DNA from 2 places in the Pseudomonas sp. L5B5 genome. Region 1 is predicted to be linked to the other one. Evidence: predicted binding sites of a transcription regulator. Region 1 holds the regulator's gene; the other holds the start of a gene.
The links. Region 1 encodes sigma-54, which starts transcription at its own class of promoters, with help from an activator protein. Its sites were predicted from a motif close to ANTGGCATNNANNTTGCTNT; they were not measured.

Region 1 (4,166 bases):
GCAAAAGGCGCAGTAATGGCAACTCTCAAAGCCCAGCACCTGGCCAAGAGCTACAAGAGCCGCCAGGTCGTGCGTGATGTCAGCCTGTCCATCGACAGCGGCCAGATCGTCGGCCTGCTCGGCCCCAACGGTGCCGGCAAGACCACCTGCTTCTACATGATCGTCGGCCTGGTCCAGGCCGACCAGGGCCGGGTCCTGATCGACGACCTCGATGTCAGCCACCAGCCCATGCACGGCCGTGCTCGCGCCGGCATCGGCTACCTGCCCCAGGAAGCCTCGATCTTCCGCAAGCTGTCGGTGGCCGACAACATCATGGCCATCCTCGAGACCCGCAAGGAACTCGACAAGGCCGGCCGTCGCCAGGAGCTGGAAAGCCTGTTGCAGGAGTTCCACATCAACCACATCCGCGACAACCTCGGCATGAGCCTGTCCGGTGGCGAGCGCCGCCGCGTGGAAATCGCCCGCGCCCTGGCCACTGCCCCCAAGTTCATCCTGCTGGATGAACCTTTCGCCGGCGTGGACCCGATCTCGGTCGGCGACATCAAGCAGATCATCCACCACCTCAAGGCCAAGGGGATCGGCGTCCTGATCACCGACCACAACGTCCGCGAGACCCTGGACATCTGCGAGACCGCTTACATCGTCAACGACGGACAACTGATCGCCGAAGGCGATTCCGCGACCATCCTGGCCAACGAACTGGTCAAGGAAGTCTACCTGGGCCATGAGTTCCGCCTGTAAGGGCTGAGGTGTTGGGCCCATTGCCAGGGCGTCGGGAACGTTAAACCCTACAAATTTTATTGTTACAGCGCTCTAGGCAAACACTTCAGTTTCAGGCATATAATTTGCTTATGTTTGGCGCTTCGGCGCCCTGTAGTGGATGGCGCATGTGCGCCGGCAATTAAGGTGTTAAGCCCCTGCCATGAAACCATCGCTAGTCCTGAGAATGGGCCAGCAGCTGACGATGACACCTCAGCTGCAACAGGCCATCCGCCTGCTCCAACTGTCGACCCTGGACCTGCAACAGGAAATCCAGGAGGCTCTGGAGTCCAATCCGATGCTCGAACGCCAGGAAGAAGGCGACGACTTCGACAACAGCGACCCCCTGGCCGACAACACCGAGTCCAAACCCAACACCGAGATCCAGGAACCCTCCTACCAGGAAACCGCCCCGACGGTGGATAACCTCGAGGAAGGCGAGTGGAGCGAACGCATTCCCAACGAACTGCCGGTGGATACAGCCTGGGAAGACGTTTACCAGACCAGCGCCAGTAGCCTGCCCAGCAGCGATGACGACGAGTGGGACTTCACCACTCGCACCTCGGCTGGCGAGAGCCTGCAGAGCCACCTGCTCTGGCAACTGAACCTGGCTCCCATGTCGGATACCGACCGCCTGATCGCAGTGACCCTGATCGACTGCATCAACAACCAGGGTTACCTGGACGAGACCCTGGAAGAGGTTCTCGAAGCCTTCGACCCCGATCTGGACATTGAACTGGACGAAGTCGAAGCCGTGCTGCACCGCATCCAGCAATTCGAGCCGGCCGGCATCGGCGCCCGCAACCTGGGCGAGTGCCTGCTGCTGCAACTGCGCCAGTTGCCGCCGAGCACACCATGGCTGGCAGAGGCCCAGCGCCTGGTCAACGACTACATCGACCTGCTGGGCGGCCGCGACTACAGCCAGCTGATGCGTCGCATGAAGCTCAAGGAAGATGAACTGCGCCAGGTCATCGAACTGGTGCAGAGCCTCAACCCACGCCCAGGCTCACAGATCGAGTCCAGCGAAGCCGAATACGTAGTCCCGGACGTCATCGTGCGCAAGGACAATGAACGCTGGCTGGTGGAGCTGAACCAGGAATCCGTGCCACGCCTGCGGGTCAACGCCCAGTACGCCGGGTTCGTGCGTCGCGCCGATACCAGCGCCGACAACACCTTCATGCGAAACCAGTTGCAGGAGGCCCGCTGGTTCATCAAGAGCCTGCAGAGCCGCAATGAAACCCTGATGAAGGTCGCCACCCAGATCGTCGAGCATCAACGCGGTTTCCTCGAGTACGGCGACGAAGCGATGAAGCCCTTGGTCCTGCATGACATTGCCGAGGCAGTAGGCATGCATGAATCGACGATTTCCCGGGTGACCACGCAAAAATTCATGCATACCCCACGGGGCATATATGAACTGAAATACTTTTTCTCGAGCCACGTCAGCACCTCCGAAGGCGGTGAATGCTCGTCCACGGCGATCCGCGCAATCATCAAAAAACTGGTGGCTGCGGAAAATCAGAAAAAGCCGTTGAGTGACAGCAAGATCGCTGGTTTACTGGAGGCACAAGGCATTCAGGTAGCCCGCCGGACCGTCGCCAAGTACCGCGAATCCCTTGGGATCGCGCCTTCCAGCGAACGCAAGCGGTTGATGTAGCCGCCGGGCAGGCCAAAGCGTTTCGGAGTGTGTTTGAAATCTGCCAAGCGATGATCCGGCACGGTAGCCGGATCGATGTACAGCAGGTTTCAGGCACAGTCTAGGTGGCAGGCAAAACGGCCTGCCGCGTTATGCACTGGCAACGAAGGAGAAGCTGTATGCAAGTCAACATCAGTGGACACCAACTTGAAGTGACTGAACCTCTGCGCGTCTACATCGGCGAAAAACTCGACCGGTTGGAGCGCCATTTCGACAAGATTACCAATGTGCAGGTCACCATGGCCGTCGAGAAGCTGAAGCAGAAAATCGAGGCGACCCTGCACATCCACGGTGGGGAGGTCGTAGCCAATGCAGAACATGACGATATGTATGCCGCAATCGACCTGCTCACGGACAAGCTTGACCGCCAACTGAAAAAGCATAAGGAAAAGCAACTCCACCTTCTCCAAGGCACGGGTCGCTGATACTCCCCTCCCATGATCCGACTTGAAAGCATCCTGACCCCCGGCCGTTCCCTGGTGAACGTGCCGGGCGGCAGTAAAAAACGCGCCCTCGAACAAATTGCCAACCTGATCAGCCGTGAAGTGCCTGATCTGGAGATGCAGGATGTCTTCGAGAGCCTTATCGCCCGCGAGAAACTCGGCTCCACCGGTTTCGGCAACGGTATCGCCATTCCCCACTGCCGCCTCAAGGGCTGCGAGTCCCCCATCAGCGCGCTGATGCATCTGGACGCTCCGATCGATTTCGACGCCATCGACGGCGCTCCGGTGGACCTGCTGTTTGTCCTGCTGGTCCCGGAAGCCGCCACCGATGCGCACCTGGAACTGCTCCGGCAGATTGCCAGCATGCTCGATCGCAAGGAAGTGCGTGACCGGCTGCGCAGCGCCACCAGCAACGAAGCCTTGTACCAGGTCGTGCTGGACGAACAGAACGGTCAGTAACCATGCGCTTGATCATCGTCAGCGGCCGCTCCGGCTCAGGCAAAAGCACTGCCCTCGATGTTCTCGAGGATCACGGCTACTACTGCATCGACAACCTGCCTGCAGGGCTGCTGCCCGAACTGGCTGAACGCGCGTTGATCCACACCGAGCTGGCACAGCCACTGGTGGCGGTTTCCATCGACGCTCGTAACCTGCCCAGCCACCTCTCGCGCTTTCCGGAGCTGCTGGAAGAAGTTCGCAGCCGGCACATCCAGTGTGACGTGCTGTATCTGGACGCCGATGAAGAAACCCTGCTCAAGCGCTTCTCTGAAACCCGGCGGCGCCATCCACTGAGCAGCGCCAACCGTTCACTGGCCGAGGCCATCCACGACGAGACCCAACTGCTGGGACCGATCGTCGACTTGGCCGACCTCAAGGTCAACACCACCAATCTCAACCTGTACCAGTTGCGGGACACCATCAAGCTGCGGCTGCTGAACCAGCCAGAGCCGGGCACCGCCTTCCTGGTCGAGTCCTTCGGTTTCAAGCGTGGCATGCCGGTAGACGCCGACCTGGTGTTCGACGTGCGCTGCCTGCCAAACCCGTACTGGAAGCCCGAACTGCGTGCCCAATCCGGGCTGGACGCCCCCGTGGCCGAATACCTGGCTGCGCAACCGGATGTGGAAGAGATGTTCCAAGACATCTCCAGCTACCTGCTCAAGTGGTTGCCACGCTTTGCCGCCAGCAATCGCGCCTACGTGACCATCGCCATCGGCTGCACTGGCGGGCATCATCGCTCCGTATACCTGACCGAGCGCCTGGGCCAGGTC
Region 2 (4,166 bases), 2.8 Mb from region 1:
TCTTGCCGTTGGCATCCACGGCATAACCTTGCAGGCGAGCAGTGCCATCACTGTTGGTGATGTAGCCTTCCTTGTCGGCCTTGAAGGTACCGGCACGGGTATAGGACAGCGAGCCATTGGTGCTCAGCACGAAGAAACCCTGGCCCTGGATGCCCATGTCCAGCACGTTGCCGGTGTTGTTGATGTCACCGTTGGTGAACTGCTGGGACACGTTGGACAGGCGTACGCCGTTACCCACTACCTGAGTGCCGCTGCCCAGCTTGGTGGCCGAGTACACGTCAGCGAATTCCGCGCGGGAAGACTTGAAGCCGGTGGTAGCAACGTTGGCAATGTTGTTGCCTGTCACGTCCAGTTGCTTGTTGGCAGCGTAGAGACCGCTAAGGCCGATATTGAAAGACATATTCCACTCCTTGTGCCGGTTAGTCGGCTCTAGATACCAATGGTTTGTACTTTGGACAGCCCGATAGGACTGCTCATGCCCGCCAGGTTCAGCATCAGCTCACCGCCGGTCTGGCTGATGGTGACGCTGTTGACCGTGGCCGGCAGGTAAGTGATCAGGTCAATGCCCTTGCCATCGATGGTGGTGCTGGCCTTGAACGTATAGCTGCCCGGTTCCGCCTTGGTACCGTCAGTCTTGGTACCGTCCCAGACGAAGCTGGCGCTGCCGGCTTTCTGGCTACCCATGTCGATGGTCTTGACGGTCTTGCCGTCCTTGTCGGTGATGGTCACGGTGACCGAGCTCACACTGGCCGGCACGCTCACCGAGCCGGTCATGCTCTTGCCGGTATCGACCTGGGTGTTACCGGTCTGGACGATCACCGAACGGCCTACCAGGGACGACGCCTGCAAGGCCTGGGACGACTTGTAGTTGCCCGTGATGGAGTTCACCGAATCATTGAGGGTGGTGATCCCTTCCAGAGTCGAGAACTGTGCCAGCTGGGCCACGAACGCACTGTTGTCCTGGGGATCCAGCGGGTTCTGGTTCTTCAGCTGGGTCACCAGCAATTTGAGGAACGCATCCTTGCCCAGGGCCTTCTTGCCGGAAGCGCTGTTGGTTGCGGCAGCCAGGCCATCGGCACTGGTATTCGCCGTCTTTTTCGACGAATTGGCCAACACATCCTTGAGGGATGGGGCTGTAGTGGTATCAGTAACGCTCATCGAATTCGCCCCTTATCACTGACCCAGGGTCAGGACCTTCTGCATCATGGTCTTGGCGGTGTTCATCATCTCGGCGTTGGTCTGGAACGAACGACTGGCGGAAATCATGTCGGCCATCTCCTCCACTACGTTGACGTTGGGGTAAAAGACATAACCCTTGGCATCAGCGGCCGGATGGTTGGGCTCGTAGCGGGCCTCGAGATTGCTCTGATCCTCGACGACACCCAGCACCTGCACACCCTGGCCGGCTGCATCCTGGTTCTGGAACAGCGAGCCGCTGTCACCGCCCTGGGCATTCTGGAACATGGTGGCGAACACCGGATGGCGTGCACGGTAGGTCTGGTCGATGCTCGACGAGACGCTCTCGGCGTTGGCGATGTTACTGGCGACGGTATTCAGACGGGTGGTCTGAGCGCTCATGCCACTACCGGCAATATTGAAAACACTGGCAAGGGACATGGATTACTCTCCGCGCAGGGCTGCAACCAGCCCTTTGAATTTGCTGTTGAGCAGCGTGAAGCTGGCCTGGAATTCCACCGCGTTCTGCGCATAGTTCGATTGCTCGAGCTGGGCATCCACGGTGTTCTGGTCGATCGAGGGCTGCATCGGGGTGCGATATTGCAGCGATTCGTCGCCACTGCTCACACCTTGCGCTTCGATATGCCGGTTATTGGTCAGGTTCAGGCCGAATGTGCCCTTGTTGGCCTTGTCGTTCTGCTCGGCGAGCACAGCGGAAAAGTCCAGGTCCCGAGCCTTGTAGTTCGGGGTGTCGGCGTTGGTGATGTTGTTGGCCAGGACTTCGGCACGCTTGGCGCGAAAGCCAAGTGCCTGTTCGTGGATACCGAGCGCTTTATCGAAGCTGATGCTCATTTCGGGAAACCTTTGGGTGACCTGATTTTTCGTTGGCTTGAACAAAGCAATCTGCGTGCCAAATAGCAAAGCCCCGTAAACAGGGGCTTTGCGGGCAGCGGCAAGGCGGCAAATGCCAGAAAAGCGGCAATGGTTTTCCGCGAAGTGCCGGCAAAGCGGCAATCACCCTGCCGTTCCGGCATGAATGGCAGGCATGAAAAAAGGAGGCCCGAGGGCCTCCTTTTCGTGTCGATCACCGGCAGCGATCAGCGTAGGTTATTTCGCCTGGTAGATGATCCCCGGGTTGCACTGCACCATCTGGTAAAGGTCCGGCAAACCGTTGAGCGCCTCGGATGCCCCCAGGAACAGGTAGCCACCCGGCTTCAAGGTGCTGTGGATACGCATCAGGATGTCCTTCTTCACCTCCGCCGAGAAATAGATCAGGACGTTGCGGCAGAACACCATATCGAACTTGCCCAGGCTCGCGTAGCTATCCAGCAGGTTGAACGAGCGGAACTCGACACGGTTCTTGATCGGCGCCTTGACCACCCAGCGGCCCGGCCCCTTGGGGTCGAAATAACGCTGCAGGCGCTCGGCCGACAAGCCACGACCGATAGCCAGGCTGTCGTATTCGCCAGTCTTGCAGTTGTTGAGCATGGTCCCCGACAGGTCGGTGGCAACGATCTGCGCGCCCATCTTCAACTGACCCATGTTGCTGCGCTCGAACTCGTCGATGGACATCGACAACGAGTAGGGTTCCTGCCCCGACGAACAGGCCGCGGACCAGATCCGCAAGCGCTGGTTGGGACTGGCCTTGATCGCTTCGGGAAGCACCTTGTTCTTCAACACCTCAAAAGGATAGGTGTCGCGGAACCACAAGGTCTCGTTGGTCGTCATGGCGTCCACCACCATCTCGCGCAAACCGCCGCGAGGCTGGGTCTGGATACGCTGGACCAGCTCGCCCAAGGTTTTTATACCTTGCTGCTCCATCAGTTTGTTGAGACGGCTCGAGACCAGATATTGCTTGTTTTCCCCGAGCAAAATACCACAGGCTTTTTCCAGGAAGACCCGGAACTGTTCAAAATCCAAATTACCCGTAGACAATGCTGCCGCCTCTTAAATCTAGGTCCACCAAGGGCCGCTGCCCTCAGCTGTGGTCTGCTGCTTTGATCCGGTCGACTACCCGGGATGCCAGGTCATCAGGACGGAACTTGGCAAGGAAGTCATCGGCACCGACCTTCTTCACCATCGCCTGATTGAACACCCCTGACAACGAAGTATGCAGGATGATATGCAGCTTTTGCATGCGTGGATCATTACGTATCTCGGCCGTGAGGGTGTAACCGTCCATTTCGGGCATCTCGATGTCGGAAATCATCATGAGGAATTCCTCTTCCGGCTTCTTGCCCTCGTCAACCAACTTGCGCAGGTAGTCCAGCGCCTGTCGGCCGTCGTTCAACGCCACCACTTCAACGCCCACGGTCTGCAGGCAGCGAGTGACCTGCTTGCGCGCCACCGACGAATCGTCGACGGTCAGCACCCGCAGGGAAACGGCCTTGTGCTGGGTCTCGACATCCACCACTCCGACCGAAATCGACTCGGAGGTGGGCGCGACTTCCGCCAGCACTTTCTCCACATCGATGATTTCGACCAGCTGGCTGTCCACCCGGGTCACCGCCGTGAGGTAGTGATCGCGCCCGGTCCCCTTGGGTGGCGGATGGATCTCTTCCCAGTTCATGTTGACGATGCGTTCCACCGAGCGCACCAGGAAACCCTGGGTCTTGGTGTTGTACTCAGTGATGATGACGAACGGATTGCTCTGATCCTGCAAACCGCCGGACCCCGTGGCCATTGCCAGATCCAGGATCGGAATGGTCGCCCCTCGAATATTCGCGACACCACACACGACAGGATTGGATTTGGGCATCAGGGTCAGCTTCGGGCATTGCAGCACCTCGCGAACCTTGAATACGTTGATCCCGTAGAGCTGCCCGCCGTCCAGACGGAACAGCAGCAGCTCCAGGCGATTCTGCCCAACCAATTGCGTGCGCTGGTTTACCGAATCCATTACACCAGCCATGCCCAGACTCCCCAAAGCTTTAAGATCCGACGCACGCTCATCGCTAAACGGCACGGCGCTTGCTTTTTAACTGTTATGA

Region 2: the regulator sigma-54 is predicted to act here: its motif matches at 2,072-2,091, upstream of flgB (flagellar basal body rod protein FlgB).

What each region holds. Positions count from the first base shown of each region.
Region 1 is NZ_CP084742.1:3,143,700-3,147,865, forward strand. Features, by position in the region: gene lptA (lipopolysaccharide transport periplasmic protein LptA) at 1-16, shown strand, start outside; gene lptB (LPS export ABC transporter ATP-binding protein) at 16-741, shown strand; gene LGQ10_RS14475 (RNA polymerase factor sigma-54) at 923-2,416, shown strand; gene hpf (ribosome hibernation-promoting factor, HPF/YfiA family) at 2,575-2,880, shown strand; gene ptsN (PTS IIA-like nitrogen regulatory protein PtsN) at 2,893-3,357, shown strand; gene rapZ (RNase adapter RapZ) at 3,360-4,166, shown strand, end outside.
Region 2 is NZ_CP084742.1:5,958,970-5,963,135, reverse strand. Features, by position in the region: gene flgE (flagellar hook protein FlgE) at 1-400, opposite strand, end outside; gene flgD (flagellar hook assembly protein FlgD) at 430-1,158, opposite strand; gene flgC (flagellar basal body rod protein FlgC) at 1,174-1,617, opposite strand; gene flgB (flagellar basal body rod protein FlgB) at 1,621-2,028, opposite strand; gene cheR (protein-glutamate O-methyltransferase CheR) at 2,284-3,111, opposite strand; gene LGQ10_RS27485 (chemotaxis protein CheV) at 3,155-4,087, opposite strand; gene flgA (flagellar basal body P-ring formation chaperone FlgA) at 4,163-4,166, shown strand, end outside.